DNA from 2 places in the Salinicola sp. 4072 genome. Region 1 is predicted to be linked to the other one. Evidence: predicted binding sites of a transcription regulator. Region 1 holds the regulator's gene; the other holds the start of a gene.
What was found. Region 1 encodes FNR, which switches genes on or off when oxygen is low (the NO sensors DNR and NnrR bind a similar motif). Its sites were predicted from a motif close to TTGATNTANATCAA; they were not measured.
Positions count from the first base shown of each region.

Region 1 (3,416 bases):
AGCCGGAGCTCGGCATCGCCGCCATAGAGTTCGCTGGTGATGCCGCGATGGGCGGGATAATTGGCGATGTCGTTGCTGTCCAGCAGGTAGAGCGTCACCCGCCCGATGCGGGCCTGCCAGGCCCGCAGCCATACCGAGTAGCCCGGCAGCACGATTTGCAGGCGCAGCCATTCGCCATTCGCGGTGCGCAGCGGCGTGATGGGCAGCTGCCCGGGGTCGTTGTAGGGATACAGCGCGTGTTGCCTACCGTCGCTGTCGATCAGCTGGCGAAAATAGCCCTGCTGATAGAGCAGTCCGATACCGATGATGGGAACGCCGAGATCACTTGCTGCCTTGAGATGATCGCCGGCCACGTTACCCAGCCCGCCGGAATAGATCGGCAGTGCTTCGCTGACCATGAACTCCATGCTGAAGTAGGCCACAGCGGTGAAAGGCGCCCTGGGGTGACTCTGCTCGAACCAGCTGGGAAGACCGTGCTGCTCGCGATCGCGGCGTGCCAGCTGCTCCAGTCGGTTTCGAAATTCCGGATCGGCCAGCGTCCGGGCGAGCTTCTCGCGCGATACCGCCTGCAGCACCGCCCAGGGGTTGTGTGTCAGGTTCCAGAGGGTGGTATCCAGCTCCCGCCAGATCCTGTCGGTGGCATGCTTCCACGTCCCGCTCAGATCCAGTGCCAGCTCGACCAAGGTATCGAAGCCCTCGATGGCCGCCCCAGGCAGTTCGTACGGTGATGTCACGGTGCATGCTCCTTCACTGCCGAACCGATATGCTCGATACGGAACGCCGCCATTGTCGGGTCGATGGTCGCCCCGGAGGATGTGGATAGCCACCTGTCGGAAGGTATACCGCTGTTCGGTGCCACGGCTTGACCGGGATCAATTCCGCGCGCTGCCGGCGGGTGTAAAAGGCAGGCCGGGAGATGAACGATGACGACGACCAAGGCGCCTGATCGAACAACGAACGTCCCGTAGCCACCCGGTTTTACCGAATGTAAAGAAACCCCGCTCGCGGCGACAGCCTGCTTACATCATCACTGTTGAATTCCCGGTCTTTTCTCGCTCTACTACCGCCGTTACGCATCACGTTCGCACAAGCCGTTGTTCCCTGTCACAAGGCCAGACTTGATAACATCGACAAGTCACGAAGCGAGGGGTGGCGTCATGTCCGTATCACCCATTGGTGGCCCCTGCCGCCCCGGTCCCGGCACTCACTGTCGTACTTGCAGCCTCAGTTCGTTGTGTTTGCCCCTGGCTCTGAACACGCAGGCCATGGAAGATTTCGATGCCATCATCAGGCGGCGAGCGCCGCTGGTGCGTGGCGAAGTGCTCTGCCGCCAGGGGGAGCCGTTCACGCAGATCTTTGCGGTTCGCTCCGGCAGCTTCAAGCAGGTCGTGCTCGATCAGGATGGCGAGGAACAGATCAGCCACTTCCATCTGCCGGGCGAGCTGATGGGCCTGGAAAGCATCGAGGAAGGAAGCCACGCGGGATTCATCATCGCCCTGGAACGCTCGACGGCCTGCGAAATTCCCTTTCATCAGCTGGACGCCCTCGCCGAGCGAATGCCGGAGTTGCGCAATCAGCTCTATCGCAGCATGAGCCGCATCATGGGTGACGAACATCGCCTGATCCGGTTGTTGACCTGCAAAAGCGCCGACGAACGGATGGCGAGCTTTCTCCTGGATCTGGCACGACGTTTCGAGCGTTACGGCTACTCCCCCGAGCGCTTCCGCCTGCCGATGTCCCGCACCGATATCGGCAATTACCTGGGGCTCGCTCTCGAAACGGTGAGCCGCATTCTCGGCCGGTTGCAGCAGCAGTCGCTGATAGCGCTCGACGGCCGGGAGCTTCGCATTCTGCAGCCCGAGGCCCTATATCAGCGCTCCCAGACCTCTCACTGCCGAGCCAGACCCGCCGTCATCCACCAGCACTGATCCTGCGGTGACATTCCGCGCAGCGCACCGCGGTATCCGGCCAGGGGATATCGAGCCCCTTGAGATATCGAGCCCCTTAAGCTTTCTTTAAGTCTGAAACGCGACCATTGCCCACCATATTGGCTCCCGCACTGCGGTCGGTCCGCGTCTGGTTTATTTTTACAGACAAGAGTTTCATGAAGGCCGCAAGCGACGCTTCATCAAGCCCATTTCATCAAGCGGGAGTGTGCTCATTGCGCATGAAGAAGCGTTCTGTCAGCAACGCCGTTGAATGTTACAGGGCGGACCGCGCTTACCGGTCCCATTGCCAGGAAAATTGTCATTGATGCATTCCTCTCTCCAATCCTCCCTCCTGTCATCCGTTCCGCCACCCCTGCTCTCGATCCTGATACCGGCCAAGGATGAAGCCGGCAATCTCCCCCGCCTGCTCGATGAAATCAGTCTGGCGCTCGCCGATATCGACCACGAGGTGATCGTGGTCGACGATGCCTCGACGGACGGCACCTGGGAACTGCTGAGACAGCGTGCGGAGAAGGATGCCCGCCTGCGCCCGCTGCGGCATGCACGGAGCGCCGGGCAGAGCACCTCGGTCTGGCAGGCGGCCTGGGCGGCCCGCGGCACCTGGCTGGGCACGCTGGATGGCGACGGCCAGAACGATCCGGCCGACCTGCCCAGGCTGTTCGAACGCGCCCAGCGTGGCGACGTGACACTCGTCGCCGGCCATCGCACCAACCGCCGGGACGACTGGATCAAGCGCGTCTCGTCCAGGGTCGCCAACCGGGTTCGCTCTGCGCTGCTCAACGACGCGACGCCCGACACCGGATGCGGCCTCAAGGTGGTGCGCCGCGACGCCTTCCTGTCGTTGCCCTATTTCGATCACATGCACCGTTTCCTGCCGGCGCTGGTACGCGCCCAAGGCGGCGAGTGCGTCTCGGTCCCCGTCAATCACCGTCCGCGCGGCGCGGGAAAGTCGCATTACGGCCTCAACAACCGGCTATGGGTCGGCCTGGTGGACATGGTCGGCGTGATCTGGCTGCGGCGACGAAGCCGGCTGCCGGCAGTCATCGCCGACTCGATCCAGCCCGGTCCGGCGCCCGTCGAAAACCGCACGGAGTCGAACGACGTGGAGCCGGCGCCATGAATCAGGAATGGCTGTGGGTGACCATCGGCTTCATCGGCCAGGCGCTGTTCTCGGCGCGTTTCATCATTCAATGGCTCGCCAGCGAGCGCGCCAGGCGCAGCATCATCCCGGTCGCATTCTGGTTCTTCAGCCTGGGCGGCGGTGCCACGCTGCTGGCCTACGCGATCTATCGGCGCGATCCGGTATTCATCGCCGGCCAAGGTGCCGGATTGATCATCTACGTGCGTAACCTGATGCTGATCCGGCGTGAAAAGCGGCAGACGGCCCCGCCGGAAGATGTCTCGAACTCCTGAACGGAAACTCTCTCCATGCGACGCTTTCTGACCGATCCATCACAGGCACGCTAT
Region 1 is NZ_JAXOVV010000008.1:89,054-92,469, reverse strand. It holds gene glgP (alpha-glucan family phosphorylase) at 1-734, opposite strand, end outside; gene fnr (fumarate/nitrate reduction transcriptional regulator Fnr) at 1,158-1,928, shown strand; gene R3F72_RS07930 (glycosyltransferase family 2 protein) at 2,254-3,069, shown strand; gene R3F72_RS07925 (lipid-A-disaccharide synthase N-terminal domain-containing protein) at 3,066-3,362, shown strand; gene R3F72_RS07920 (ArnT family glycosyltransferase) at 3,378-3,416, shown strand, end outside.

Region 2 (3,416 bases), on a different contig from region 1:
AGGTCCAGGAACCCTTGCCGAAATCCTCGAAATCGGCGCCACGACCGGCGGCATGCAGCGACGCCACCATCGAGCGCAGCTTGCCGATGGGCTGGCCGACGACCAGCGGGCGAGCCTGCTCTAGGGACTTCTGGATCGTCTCACCGCCGGGCGCTTCGCCGACACCGACATGGCCGGCGCTGTCTTCGAGAATGACCAGGTTGCGAGTGAACCAGGGCGAATGAGCGCCACCGATATTCAGCAGCATGCTATCGCGGCCCGCGACCGGAATGACCTTCATATCCGTGATAGTGGGCGTAGCGTGGCTCGACATAATGGGTTTCTCCAACCATCGGACGGCACGGCGTACGCTCACTGACAGTGAAGAGTCACCGAACCATTGATTCACATTGAAAGTCGTTCGCAGCGAAAGCTATTCACAGCGAAAGTCACGGAGCGGCTCGATGCCGCCCCGATGGCCTTGAACGCTGGATCAGAGCACGTTGGCTTTTTTGATCAACTGCTTGAGCGTGGCCCGCTCTTTCTCGTTGGGCATGGTCAGCGGCGCACGCACGTCGCCACCCGGATAACCGACCAGGTCGGCACCGGCCTTGATCAGACTGACGGCATAGCCTTTCTGGGTATCGCGCATAGTGACGAACGGAATGAAGAACTCGCGAGTCGCCTGACGCACGAACTCGCTGTTGCCCTTGCGCAGTTCCTTGTAGAACTTCACAGCCATGTCCGGCACGAAGTTGAACACCGCGGAAGAATAGGTGCTGACGCCAATGGCCAGATAGGCTTCGGCAATGATCTCGGCCGTCGGCACGCCACCAACGTAGGCGAGGCGATCGCCCAGCGTCTTGATGATGATGTTGAGCGCCTGCATGTCGCCCTTGCCGTCTTTCAGGCCGACCAGGTTCGGGCAGCGATCGGCCAATGCCTGAACGGCATTGACGGTGAGATAGCCGTTGGCACGGTTGTAGTAGATCACGTTGAGGTCGGTGGAATCGCAGACGCTGGCGGCGTACTCGACGATGCCGGATTCCGGGCACTCGGTCAGGTACGGCGGCATCAGCAGAATGCCATCGGCGCCCGCTTCCTGGGCGGCCTTGGCGTGCGCCTTGGCGAGTTCGGCACTCTGGCCGGCGCTGGCGATGACCGGCACGTGCCCACCGATGGTTTCCACGGCGACTTTGACGATTTCACGATATTCATCGATGGTGATGTTGAAGAATTCGCCAGTGCCGCCAGCCACGAAAAGGGCGGAAACTTCATACTCCTTCAGCCACAGCAGACGGCGACGGTAGCTTTCGACATCGAACTTGCCGTTGGCATCGAAATCGGTCACCGGGAACGACAGCAAACCGTCGGTGATAGAGGTAACGACCGCTTCTTTGGAAAAATTCACCTGATTCCCCTTATCATGGGTTAACGTATGCAGACATTCGGCCGACTGCCGCCGCGCTAAAATGGCGCAAGCGGAAGCAGGATTCTATCGATATGTTGTCATACATCATACCAGAATGCCGTTAGACCTTCGATGGATTCTGCTGGGTGCATGTCTCGTCTTTGCTGAACCTGGCGTCACCCAGGGCTGCATGGCCGAATCCGAGCGCCCAGACGAACGGTTGCATCAAGATCGGATCGGAGAGAAGACTGCCTGACGTGCCGTAGCGGCATGACAGTCACCTGACTGCGGTATGCTGATCGACACCCTCTTTTGCCGGGATCTTTGCCGATGTCTAACGCTTCCGACCGCACGCCTGTCCGACCGCCGCTGAACGAGATCGTCACCTGGGACGCGACCAGGCTGTCGCAGCGCATCCATGACCGATCGGTCTCCTGTCGCGAGGTCATGATCGCCTATCTCGATCATATCGACGCCGTGAATCCTGTCGTCAACGCCATCGTCTCCCGCCGCGAACGCGCCCCGCTGCTCGCCGAGGCCGAGCTCGCCGATCGCGAACTCGCTGCGGGGCAGTCGCGCGGCTGGATGCACGGCTTTCCCCAGGCGATCAAGGATCTCTCCGACGCCCAAGGCTTCCCGACGACCCAGGGTTCGCCGCTGTTCTCCGGCCAGATCGCCCAGCAGGACAGCCTGATGGCAGAGCGCATGCGTGCAGCCGGCGCGATCTTCATCGGCAAGACCAATACGCCGGAATTCGGCCTGGGCTCGCAATCCTACAACCCGGTATTCGGCGCCACTCGCAACGCCTTCGATCCTTCGCGCACCGCCGGCGGCTCCAGCGGTGGCGCGGCGGCAGCGCTCGCCATGCGGATGCTGCCGGTCGCCGACGGCAGCGACATGATGGGCTCGTTGCGAAACCCCGCCGCCTTCAATCACGTGATCGGCTTTCGCCCCTCGTTCGGCCGCGTACCCGGTCTCGTCGCCGACCCGTTCGGTCAACAGCTCGCCACCAACGGCCCGATGGGGCGAACCGTCGAAGACGTGGCCCGCCTGCTCGACACGCAGTCCGGCTTCGACCCACGCGTCCCGCTCACGCTGGGGGAGCCGCTGATCCCCGATGGCAGCAGCGTCTCCGGCGCGCTCGACCGCGACATTCACGGGCTGCGGATCGGCTGGCTCGGCGACTGGCAGGGGCATCTGGCGATGGAAGCGGGCGTGCTCTCGCAATGCAGAGCGGCACTGGATCGCTTCGCCCCGCTGGGCTGCGAGGTGGAAGCGGTCGACCTGCCGTTCGATGCCGAGATGCTGTGGGAAAGCTGGACGACACTGCGCCACTGGGCCGTCGCCGGCAACCTGGGGGCGCTCTACGTCGCCCCCGCCACCCGAGAGCGCTTGAAGCCGGAAGCGCAGTGGGAGGTCGAACGCGGTCTGGCGCTCTCGGCGCAGGATATCCACGTGGCCAACGTCCAGCGTGGCGATGCCTACCGGGCCTGGAGCGCGCTGTTCGAGCGCTTCGACTACCTGGCCATGCCCAGCGCCCAGGTCTTTCCTTTCGACGTCGAAACGCACTGGCCGCGCGAGATCGCCGGGAGCGCGATGGATACCTATCACCGCTGGATGGAAGTCGTGATTCCCGCCTCGATGCTCGGCGCCCCGACGATCAGTCTGCCGGCCGGACTCAACGGCGCCGGCCTGCCGATAGGCTTCCAGCTGATCGGCCGACCCCGCGACGACTGGGGCGTGTTGCAACTGGCACGCGCCTTCGAAAAGGCCAGTGGCGATCTGGCGCGATTGCCGCCGACGCTAGGCGAATAACCCGGTCACGGGCAAAAAAAGAGGCGACGGGATTCCGTCGCCTCTTTTCTTTCATTCGAACGTCTTCGACTCATTCCAACGTCTTCGATCCGTCCCCACTGCTTCGATGCATCCCCACTGCTTCGATGCATCCCAACGGCGTCGATACCCGGAGGGACCGCTGAATCACCGCCGGTTTGCTAGAACACGAACGCCAGCATCAGGTTGAACA
Region 2 is NZ_JAXOVV010000009.1:104,371-107,786, reverse strand. It holds gene R3F72_RS08600 (enolase C-terminal domain-like protein) at 1-313, opposite strand, end outside; gene kdgD (5-dehydro-4-deoxyglucarate dehydratase) at 473-1,390, opposite strand; gene R3F72_RS08590 (amidase) at 1,721-3,205, shown strand; gene R3F72_RS08585 (SLC13 family permease) at 3,385-3,416, opposite strand, start outside.
Region 2: a site for FNR is predicted at 1,486-1,499, ahead of kdgD (5-dehydro-4-deoxyglucarate dehydratase). Genes of this name have one in related genera too.